One region of the Pseudarthrobacter sp. IC2-21 genome, then DNA from elsewhere that is predicted to be linked to it. Evidence: riboswitches for the same ligand, from Rfam matches in the RefSeq annotation. Region 1 holds a riboswitch; the other holds the start of a gene.

Region 1 (5,691 bases):
TTGCCGGTCAGCCTGCTCAGCATCTTCCTGTCTTCCTGGTTCGGTTCCCTCGCCGGCCGCCATGGCCCGCGGTGGTTCATGGCTCTCGGACCTGCCGGCGCGGGCCTCGGCTACTTCCTCATGGTGTCATCGCAAACACCGGTCAACTACTGGTCCCAGCTGCTGCCCGGCATCGTCCTCTTCGGGGTGGGGCTCTCGGCAACAGTTGCGCCGCTGACCGCGGCGATACTGGGCTCGATCTCTGAACAGCAGTCAGGCATCGGCTCAGCAGTAAACAATGCAGTCGCCAGGGTGGCGGGCCTGGTGGGCATCGCTCTCGTCGGACTCATCGCCGGGAAGCAGCTGGACCTGGACGGATTCCACCGGGTGCTGATCGCCACCGGCATCCTGCTGGTCATTGGTGGTGCGGTCTCGGCAGCGGGCATCAGAAACCCGGCGCGGACCGCGGCGCCTACAGGCAGCGCCGCTGCCCAGGCCCAGCCGTAGGGCCCGGACGTAGGAGCCAGCCGTAGGATCAGTCGTCGAGGCAGGGCGCGGCCCCGGCAGTGCCGGGTGTATTTGGTGCCCAGTGGGGGTAGGTCCGGGTGTCGTTGGCCGGAACCCAGCGGCCCGAATCCACCACGTAGTCCCAGCCCAGGCCGGCGCGGCGCAGCTGCTCCAGGCCGGCCAGCAGCCGTTCAGCGTCCTCCAGCCGGGACCCCACACCAAAACTTGCCCGCAGCGATCCGGATGGAAGACCCAGGCGCTTCAGCAGCGGGTGCGCGCAGAAGCGGCCGTCCCGCAGGCCCACACCGTGCTCTGCCGAAAGATAGGCGGCAACCAATCCCGCGTCGTAGCCGGCCACGGAGAAGTTTACGACGCCGATCGTGTCAGTCCCCGGATCGGTGTCCGAGAAGATCTGGTGGACCGTGACGCCGTCGACCTTCTGCAGTCCCTCCACCAGGAACGACCTGATGGCCGCCTCATGGGCATGCCAGCGGTCCTGGTCCAGGGACGCGATGACCTGGGTGGCGCGGGCCAGCGTGGCCGCACCCAGGACGTTCGGTGAGCCCCCCTCGTGCCGGGCCGGTCCGGTGGCCCAGCTGACGCCGTCGAGCTTTGCCTCCCTGACTGCGCCCCCGCCGGCCAGGTGCGGAGTGCCGGCATCAAGCCAGTCACTTCGCCCAATCAGGACGCCTGACCCGAACGGCGCGTAGAGCTTGTGGCCGGAGAAGGCCAGGTAATCCACGTTGTCAGTGCTGATATCAATGCGCCGGTGCGGTGCGAGTTGCGCGGCGTCCACCACAATGCGTGCCCCGTATTGGTGGGCCAGGTCGGCGAGGACACCGATCGGAAGGATCTCACCGGTGACGTTGGAGGCGCCGGTGACAGCGAGCAGGCTGACCCGGCCCTCCTGAAGTTCGGCGCGGAGGGCTTCGACGGTTCCGGCGATGGTGGGTGCAGCCACTACGCTGCGGTGCGGAACACCCTGCCAGGGCAGAAGGTTGGCGTGGTGCTCGATGTCCAGGTACAGGACGTCGCCGTCGGGCCGGCCGTCCGTGTGCGGCAGGCAGCCGGCGAGAAGATTCAGCGAGTCGGTGGTGTTGCGGGTGAAGATAACGGAGTCGTCCGGGCGCCCGCCCACGAAGTCCCGCACGATGTTCCGGGCGTTCTCGTAGACGGATGTGCTGAGCTGCGACGCGTAGCCGGCACCGCGGTGCACACTGGCGTAGAACGGCAGGATCTCGTTGAGGTAGGCCGACACGACGGACAGGGCAGGAGCTGACGCGCCGTAATCGAGGTTGGCGTAGCGAACCTGCCCGCCCTGGATCAGCGGCGCTTGAATTTCAGCGCCGGTGACGGCGGCGAGGGGGCGTCCGGCACTCGCTGCGCTTTCACCCGCAGCTGCTGCCGCACGGCTGTTCTGGACGGTATGGCTGTTCTGGACGGCGGGGGAGACGGTGGCAGTTGTCACGGAGACCTCACTTTAAAAGGACTCCCGGTGCCGGGAATCCGCGCTTGCCGGGTCCATTGAGGAGCGGCCTGGTCGTCACCCGGGGCACCCCGCCGCGAATGGAGGGTTGCCGGCCAGCAAACCGGGGTTTAGCGCTGGCACTCGTGACCTGTTAAAGAGCGTAGGACATGCCCGCCGCAGCGAAAAAGCGTGGCGGAATGTTAAGGGCTTTGTTACGTGAGTTCCGGAATTGGCAGAATCCCCGAAGATGCGAACGGCGGGCACCTCCGAAAGGAGGGGCCCGCCGACGATAATTCGGAAATGCGGGCTTACAGCAGGTCGTCCAGTTCCGGGTTCAGCCGCTTGAGTACCTCGGAGTGGAGGATGGAGTTGGTGGCCAGCGCGTTGCCGCCGAAGGGCCCGTCCTGGCCCTCCAGCGAGGTGAAACGGCCGCCGGCTTCAACGACGATGGGCACCAGCGCCGCCATGTCGTAGAGGTTCAGCTCCGGCTCGCAGGCAATGTCAACGGAGCCCTCAGCCACCATGCAGTAGGACCAGAAGTCGCCGTACGCCCGTGTACGCCACACGTCCTCGGTCAGGCCCAGGAACTCGTCCAGATTCCCGCGCTCCTTCCAGCCGCTCAGGCTCGAGTAGGACAGCGAGGCATCCGCAAGGTTGGAAACGTTCGAGACGCGGAGCCGGGTTGCCGCGGCAAGGGACCTGCCCATGTACGCGCCGGCGCCTTTCGCGGCCCACCAGCGCTTGCCGAGCGCAGGAGCACTGACAACGCCAACCACGGGTTCCCCCTCATCCACCAGGGCGATCAGGGTGGCCCACACGGGGACACCACGGACAAAGTTCTTGGTGCCATCGATCGGATCAATGATCCAACGCCGGGAGCCGTGCCCGGAACTGCCGAATTCCTCGCCGAGCACCGCATCCCGGGGGCGTGAGCGGGACAGCTGGCCGCGGATGGCCTCTTCGGCAGACTTGTCCGCGTCGGTGACCGGCGTCAGGTCAGGCTTGGTCTCGACGTGCAGGTCCAGGGCCTTGAAGCGGCTCATGGTCTGGTCATCCACGGAATCGGCCAGCACATGGGCCAGGCGCAGGTCATCGTTGTAGCTCGAAGCGGGTTGGATCATGGTTCCAAACTACCGTCAAACCGCCGCGGCGTTGGGGAGGTGGGCGTCCGCACGCTAGCCGACGGTGCCGAGCTCCTTGCTTTCCTGGCCTACAAGCCTCGGGTCAGAACCCAGCAGCCGCCGCAGTGAGGCCAGCCGGGCGGGGCCGGTTGGACCGGCCTTTCCCTCGGCCACCCATGAGTCCAAGCCGCAATTGACCGCAGCAGAGTTGTGTTTACAGCCACGCTCGCAGGCATCAGTGCCAGGCTCCAGGTCCGGGAAGGACCGCAGGATCCGATCCGGGTCCACGTGCGCCAGGCCGAACGAACGGATACCGGGGGTGTCGATGATCCAACTGCCCGCCGGAGCATCGGTCAGTTTCAGGGCCAGGGCCGACGACGACGTGTGGCGGCCGCGGCCCGTCACCGCGTTCACGCCGCCCGTTGCCCGTTCGGCGCCGGTGAGCGCGTTGACCATGGTGGACTTGCCGACGCCGGAATGGCCGAGCATCACCGTGACCTTGCCGTCCAGATACGCGCGAAGCTGCGACACAGCGTCACTGTCCAGCCGGGCCGACAGCCCGTCGTCGGAGCGCGCGTCGATGCCGGAAGCGGCGGAGTCGGCTGTCCGGCTGATGATGACCGGGAAGTCCAGGTGCTCATAATTCGCCAGCAGTTCCGCTGGATCCTTGACGTCCGCCTTGGTGACGAGCAGCAGTGGCTCGATCCCGGCGTCGTACGCTGCCACCAGGGCGCGGTCGATGAATCCGGTGCGTGGCTCCGGGTTGGCGGCTGCCACCACCACCACGAGCTGATCTGCGTTGGCCACCACCGCGCGTTCGATCGGATCCGTGTCATCGGCGCTGCGGCGCAGCAGGGTGCGGCGGTCCTGGATCCGGACCAGCCGGGCGAGGGTGTCGGGCTCGCCGGAGACGTCTCCGACGAGGGAGACGAAATCGCCGGCCACGACGGGGGAGCGTCGCAGCTCACGGGCCCGTGCGGCGATAATGATCCGTTCGTCACCCGAGTCCTCGCCCACCACGGCGGTGTAGCGTCCGCGGTCCACCGTGATGATGCGGCCGGTCACGGCGTCGTCATGGCTGGGTCGGTCCTTGGTGCGGGGCCGGGAGCCCTTTTTGCTGGGACGGATCCGGACGTCGGACTCATCCCACGAATCAGTGCTGCGCGCCACCGCTGGAACCTTCCGTTGCGTCGGCGGGAACCGCGTTTTGCGCCACCATTTCCGCCCACATCTGCGGGAACTCGGGCATGGTCTTGGCAGTGGTTCCGATGTCCTGCACTTCAATGCCCGGCACGGCCAGGCCCAGAATCGCCCCGGCGGTGGCCATCCGGTGGTCGGCGTAACTGTGGACCACGCCGGCGCGCAGCTTGGCCGGACGGATCACCAGGCCGTCGCTGGTTTCTTCCGCATCACCGCCGAGGCGGTTGATTTCAGTGACCAGCGCCGCGAGCCGGTCCGTCTCATGGCCGCGTAAATGTGCGATGCCGGTGAGCCGGGACGGACTCGTGGCCAGTGCGCACAGAGCGGCTACGGTGGGGGCGAGCTCACTGGTCTCGTCGAAGTCCGCACCCTTGATCTCGGGTCCGCCGGTGACAGTCAGGACGCCGTCGGCCAGGCTGACGTCCGCCCCCATTTCTGCAAGGATGCTGCGCCACTGGTCGCCCACCTGGGTGGTTTTGGCCGGCCAGTCCGGGATCCGCACAGTCCCCCGGGTGGCCAAAGCGGCGGCCAGGAAGGGGCCCGCGTTCGAGAGGTCCTGTTCGATGCGCTGATCGAAGGCGCGGATGGGTCCCGGTGCCACCACCCAGTGGTTGGGCGTGGAATCGTCAACGGAGACGCCGGCGCCGCGGAGGACCGCCACGGTCATGGTGATGTGGTCGAGGCTGGGCACGGGTTTGCCCACGTGCTCGAGGTGGAGCCCCTCGGTGAACCTTGCGCCCACCAGCAGCAGGGCCGAAACGAACTGGGACGAGCCGCTGGCATCAATGACCAGGTGGCCGCCGCGGACTTCCCCCGTGCCTTCCACGGTGAACGGCAGCGAGGAGGGGGTCCCGCCGTCGTCCGTTGTCACGGCCACGCCGAGCCCCTTGAGCGCATCAATGATGGCGCCCATGGGCCGCTTCCGGGCGTGCGGGTCGCCGTCGAAAACGCTGGCACCCTTCCGCAGCGCCGCCAACGGCGGGACAAAACGCATCACCGTTCCGGCCAGGCCGCAATCGATGTGCGTGCGCGACGACGTCGCCTCGGGGCTGAGCGGCGTCACCTCAAGGTCGGGCCCGTAGGCACTGTCCCCGGGCACCTCCCTGACGGTGGCGCCCAGCAGTCGAAGGGCCTCGACCATCAGGGCGGAATCGCGCGAGTGCAGGGGGGCCCGCAGGCGGGAGGGGCCGTCAGCCAGTGCAGCCAGCACCAGGAATCTGTTGGTCAGCGATTTCGAGCCGGGCACCGTCACCGTGGCGTTAATGGGACGGCTCGCAAACGGGGCAGGCCAGTTCACGGTGAGGTTATCGGAAACCGGGAGTGCTGGCGGGGTGGAACCTGTCATGCGTGCTTATGCCCCCGTTGCGTGCACGGCGCGGCGCACGGCTTTGTCTGCGTTGTGAAGCTTCTTGCCGG
Region 2 (5,691 bases), 2.1 Mb from region 1:
CACCGTCGGCGGCGAGGAGGACGGCGTGGAGAACGCCATCAACGACAAGCTCTACACCACGGTGGAGGATGCCCTGGCCACCATCGAGGCCCTTGGCGCCGGCGAAAACGGCCGCTACATCACCGCCCTGACCTTCGGCAACGTGCATGGCGTCTACAAGCCCGGCGGCGTCAAGCTGCGCCCGGAGATCCTCAAGGACATCCAGGCCCAGGTGGGTGCGAAAATCGGCAAGGACAACCCGTTCGACCTCGTGTTCCACGGCGGCTCCGGCTCCTCCGATCAGGAAATCGCCGACGCCGTTTCCTATGGTGTGATCAAGATGAACATCGACACCGACACGCAGTATGCCTACACGCGTCCGGTGGCGGACCACATGTTCAAGAACTACGACGGCGTCCTGAAGGTCGACGGCGAAGTGGGCAACAAGAAGACCTACGACCCCCGCGTCTGGGGCGCCTCCGCCGAAGCCGGCCTGGCAGCCCGCGTGGCTGAGGCCACCAAGCAGCTCGGTTCCGCCGGAAAGACGTTCTAGGATGTCCGACGAGTTCCGCAGGAACCTGATGGGCCCGGAGCCGACGCTCCTGCCAGCCGAGACGGAGGTCTACCAGCAACTGGACGCCGGCGCGGAAGCCCTGGACCTGGTGGAGAAGCACCCCACATCGTCCCTGCTGTGGGCCGTCCTGGCGGAGGAGGCGTGGGCCGAGGGCCGCACCATCGACTCCTACGCCTACTCCCGCGTGGGCTATCACCGGGGCCTGGACTCGCTGCGGCGCAACGGCTGGCGCGGCGTGGGGCCCATCCCGTGGGAGCACGAACCCAACCAGGGCTTCCTGCGGGCGCTCTACTCGCTGGGCCGGGCCTCTGCCGCCATCGGTGAGGCCGAGGAGCCCGAGCGGATCGAGAAATTCCTGAACGACTCGGACCCCACCGCGAAGGCAGCCATCGAAGCCGGCGCCTAGAACAAAGCAAGGCGGGGTCATTTTACGCCCGATAACCCATTGTTATTGGGCAGAAAGTGACCCCGCGTTGTTGGTTAAAGTCCGACGGCGGGCGGTTACCTTTCAGAAAAAGGCGACCGCCCGCCGTCGTTTGTCTTATGGCGCCTCTAGCTGGCGGCCTTTGCCAGGCCGGTGCGGGCCATGGCGTCAGCGTAAACGACGCGCATTTCCTCGAGGTACTGTTCCTGCCGGGCAGGGGTTCCGGCGAATGCACGGCCGCTGAGGGACCGGACCTTGTAGGTCTTCAGGCCGCGGCGCCAGATCATGGGCACCTCGGTCTTCAGCAGCAGGTTGGCGAGGCGGTTGGCTTCGGTGCCATGGGCCACGATCACCGAGGCGCGGGGGACCAGGGCCAGGAACTTGAGCAGCGGCTTGAGGCCCGAGGAGATCTGGTCCGGCGTGAACTTGCCGTTGACCTCGCCGGGGGTGTGCCACGGGTGGACGTTCCACGGCATCACGAACTCCGGGCGCAGGCCCAGCTTCCACTGGATGCCGAGCATCCGGGTGGCGGCGTCGTCGTCGCCGGCGGTGATGAAGCCGGAGGGGTCCGCTTCCCCGATGTTGGAGTACAGGCTGATGATGCGGCACTCGTCGATGTCGTGCATGGGGTCGACGTACGGAACTTCGGTGTGGGGCTTGACGCTCTGCAGGGAATCGCACAGCTCGTTGACGGCCGCGACATTGGGCTCGTAACGGCGGCTCATGAGTTGTTCACGGAGGGATTCGGGGGCCAGGGCTGTCATATAGTGCAAAATCTCCTGCGGGGCTCGGTGCTGCGCCAATCCGGAAAATGGGCGCAGGGGGACGCGACCATTCCGGGATGGTTTGAAATGTGGTGTGGACCGATTCCTAGTCGATCTACACCAGTCTATCAAGCCCGGCGAAACGAAACGCCGGGCGCCCTCCACTAACTTGCAAGTGGACGGCGCCCGGCGGGTGGTAAGCGGTCAGGAACCTACCAGAGCCGTTTGGTGGCGCGGCGGGCGCCCTCCCCAAGGGCTTCCAGCTTGGCCACGGCAATCTGCGGATGGACCCGGCCGCCCAGCCCGCAGTCGGTGGACGCGATGACGCTTTCCCGGCCGACCAGTTCGGCGAAACGGACAATCCGGTCGGCCACGAGGTCAGGGTGCTCCACGACGTTGGTGGCGTGGGACACCACGCCGGGAATGATGGCCTTGCCTTCCGGGAGCTTGGTGTCCTCCCAGATGCGCCATTCGTGTTCATGGCGGACATTGGCTGCTTCGAAAGAGTACGCTCCTGCGTTCACCTGCAGCACCGAGCCGATGATGTCCGCAAAAGGAATGTCGGTAGTGTGCGGTCCGTGCCACGAACCCCAGCAGACGTGCAGCCGGATCTGTTCTTCGGGCAGGCCGCGGAGGGCCCAGTTGGTGGCCTCGACGCGCAGTTGGATGAATTTGAGGTAATCCTCCAGCGACGGTTCAGGGTTGATCTGGTCCCAGCTCTCGGCCAACGACGGGTCATCCAGCTGGACCGTCAGGCCCGCATCGATGATCGCCTTGTACTCTTCCCGCATCGCGTCCGCGCACGCGTAGACCAGTTCCTCGTCGGTCTTGTAGTACTCGTTGGACACCCGGGCGCAGGAGCCCGGAGAGAGCGACGCCACAAAACCGTCAGAAAGGCCTGCGGCAGCAAGCCCTGCCTTCAGGTTGGCGACGTCCGAGGCCACCAGGTCCTGGCCGGTGTACGTCAACGGAGCAACTATCTTGGGCTGTGCGACGCTCTTGCGGTGGGACAGGATGCCTGAGGAGGGGTCGTTATAGGCATCGTTGAACTTCTTCCGGTCCCGCCGGTCCGGGAAGGACGTGAGCACAATATTGCCGGGCGAGGACCGGTGAACCTCGGCGTCAGCCCAGCGGTCCACGTTGGTCGGCTCCAGGCCCCCCAAGCGGGAGAACGAGTAATTCCACCAGGCGCCGTAGTCCACCGTGCTGGACATGGCATGCCCGTATTCCCCGTCGTTCGGGATATCAATGCCGAGGTCCTTCTGCCGCTGGACCACGTCCACGACCGAGGATTTCAGGAGCTCCAGGAATTCCGGCGTGACCCCGCTGGACTCCTTGGCCTCATTTGCCGCAATCAGCTCAGGGGTGCGGGGCAAAGAACCTGCATGGGTCACGCGGACGTGGTCAGTGTTCAGGGGCATGGAAGCTTCCTTTCCATCGGTCCTGGCAGTAGCACCTCCGCGGACAGCAACGCCGCCCCCGAGGTTGCTGCGGTGTCAACGAGCCAGGTCTCTCGGCCGCTCCGGATGGGTTCTCCCACTTAATTCGATCTGACGGCCCTCGGCAAGTCGTCCCGGCTATATGTCGATTGTGTCTTCCTGCCGGTCCCCCCGGGCCGGACGGGGGGACAAAGTCCGTCATCGGCTAAACTTGGGTGGTAAGGGCCCCGGAACTCTTGCGTTTGCGTCGCCTCCCGGCGGACAGCACCTGAAACTTCGGGGCATTCTCATGTACGGCGCTGAGCCCTGGTAATCCCTCCGGGACCGGCCCGAAAGAATGGGGGAGGATCCCATGCCAGCAATCGTGATCGTAGGAGCCCAGTGGGGCGACGAAGGAAAAGGCAAAGCAACCGACCTTCTAGGCGGGCGTGTTGACTACGTCGTGAAGCCCAACGGCGGCAACAACGCCGGGCACACCGTCGTCGTAGGCGGTGAGAAGTACGAGCTCAAGCTCCTTCCGGCCGGAATCCTGAGCCCCAACGCGGTTCCGATCATCGGCAACGGCTGCGTGGTGAACCTTGAGGCCCTCTTCCAGGAAATCGACGGCCTGGAGGCCCGGGGCGCGGACACCTCCAAGCTCCGGGTTTCCGCCAACGCCCACCTGGTTGCGCCCTATCACCAGGTGCTGGACAAGGTGACCGAGCGTTTCCTCGGCAGCCGCGCCATCGGCACCACCGGCCGCGGCATCGGCCCTGCCTACATGGACAAGGTGGCCCGCCTGGGCATCCGGGTCCAGGACGTCTTTGACGAGTCGATCCTCCGCCAGAAGGTGGAGGGCTCACTGCGCCAGAAGAATGAACTGCTGGTCAAGGTGTACAACCGCCGCGACATCGAGGTGGAAGAGATTGTCAGCTACTTCCTCTCCTTTGCCGAGCGCCTGCGTCCCCTGGTCATCGACAGCACCCTGGTCCTCAACAACGCCCTGGACGAGGGCAAAGTGGTTCTGATGGAAGGCGGCCAGGCAACCTTCCTGGACGTGGACCACGGCACCTACCCCTTTGTCACCTCCTCCAACCCGACTGCCGGCGGCGCGTCCGTTGGCTCGGGCATCGGCCCCACCCGCATCTCGCGGTCCATCGGCATCATCAAGGCCTACACCACCCGCGTCGGTGCCGGTCCGTTCCCCACGGAGCTCTTCGACGAGATGGGGATGTACCTGCAGAAGACCGGCGGCGAGTTCGGCGTGAACACCGGACGGCCGCGCCGCTGCGGCTGGTACGACGCCGTGCTGGCCCGCCACGCATCCCGCGTCAACGGCTTCACGGACTACTTCGTCACCAAGCTGGACGTCCTCACCGGCATTGAGCAAATCCCGGTCTGCGTGGCGTATGACGTTGACGGCATCCGCCACGACGAAATGCCCATGACCCAGACCGAGTTCCACCATGCTGTGCCGATCTTCGAGTACTTCGACGGCTGGACCGAGGACATCACCGGCGCCCGGACCCTGGAGGACCTCCCGGAGAACGCCCGCAACTACGTGCTGGCCCTGGAAAAGCTCTCCGGCACCCGCTTCTCCGCAATCGGCGTTGGCCCGGACCGTGACCAGACCATCGTGGTCCACGACCTCATCAACGACTGACACGTGGGCCCACGCTACCGAGGGGCCCCAATCGAGCTTGCGGGATTGGGGAGGTAGCGGGGAGGACGTTCGACGGCGGCGGGTCACCCTGAGGGGTGGTCCGCCGCCGTCGTTGTGTGTGGATGGATGCAATTTACACAGGGTTAACGGTGCCGGTCTTGTGAGGGTGCAGCCGCGGCCAGCAGACTTTTTAACACGGAATGACCCAATCAGCACGAACCGGAAGGATGTTGTCATGGCCGGCATGTTTGAGGTTTTTCTCGATGCGGACTCACAATTCCGGTTCAGGCTCAAGGCTCCGGACGGTACGGTGATGGCCGTGTCCGGAGCTTTCCAGGACCGGCCTGCGGTGGCGGCCGGCATTGCCGCCGTCCGGGAATGCGCAGGAACGGGGCTCGTCACCGACCTCTCCGCCGCGCCCGGGCAGACGCCGGTCCACGCCCCGGTTCCGGTGCTGCACGTCACCGCACCGGCCGCCATGACTCAGGACGCTGCCCAGCAGGCCTGCGACGAGCAGTTTGTGCCGGTCAGCCGGGTCCGCGCCTTCGCCCACTTCAACGCGGTGCGGGGACGGATTTCCGGGGCCCGCTGGACGGGCGCCGTCTAGATAGGCACGGCTCCGGGTCCCCGGGCCGGGGCAGCTCCGAAAGTTTCCAAATCTTTTTCCGAGAGCGCGTAACCCCCGGCAGGTCCGGAACGATTACCCCTATGAAGCGCCGGTCTGAAACTTGTCCCCCATCAGGTTTCAGACTGGCTCTTTTGTTCCTCGCGGGTACACACGTTGTTCCGGGGCCATGCGGTTACCGGAGGGTAAAGTTAGCGGGAACACCGTCCCCCCAACGAAGGCCCTACGTCCGTGATCGATGCGC

Evidence for each region. Region 1 has a riboswitch for S-adenosylmethionine ahead of SBP01_RS12340 (aminotransferase class V-fold PLP-dependent enzyme). Riboswitches for the same ligand answer to the same signal wherever they lie in the genome.
Region 2: another riboswitch for S-adenosylmethionine. It lies ahead of SBP01_RS02525 (cobalamin-independent methionine synthase II family protein); the one in region 1 lies ahead of SBP01_RS12340 (aminotransferase class V-fold PLP-dependent enzyme).

The regions. Positions count from the first base shown of each region.
Region 1 is NZ_CP139145.1:2,677,815-2,683,505, reverse strand. Features, by position in the region: gene SBP01_RS12345 (MFS transporter) at 1-486, shown strand, start outside; gene SBP01_RS12340 (aminotransferase class V-fold PLP-dependent enzyme) at 515-1,954, opposite strand; SAM riboswitch class IV at 1,990-2,103, opposite strand; gene hisN (histidinol-phosphatase) at 2,263-3,075, opposite strand; gene SBP01_RS12330 (ribosome small subunit-dependent GTPase A) at 3,130-4,245, opposite strand; gene aroA (3-phosphoshikimate 1-carboxyvinyltransferase) at 4,229-5,620, opposite strand; gene SBP01_RS12320 (DoxX family protein) at 5,627-5,691, opposite strand, start outside.
Region 2 is NZ_CP139145.1:531,429-537,119, forward strand. Features, by position in the region: gene fbaA (class II fructose-bisphosphate aldolase) at 1-532, shown strand, start outside; gene SBP01_RS02515 (DUF3151 domain-containing protein) at 534-959, shown strand; gene SBP01_RS02520 (uracil-DNA glycosylase) at 1,106-1,741, opposite strand; gene SBP01_RS02525 (cobalamin-independent methionine synthase II family protein) at 1,954-3,162, opposite strand; SAM riboswitch class I at 3,173-3,274, opposite strand; gene SBP01_RS02530 (adenylosuccinate synthase) at 3,533-4,822, shown strand; gene SBP01_RS02535 (YegP family protein) at 5,058-5,429, shown strand; gene SBP01_RS02540 (RNA polymerase sigma factor) at 5,679-5,691, shown strand, end outside.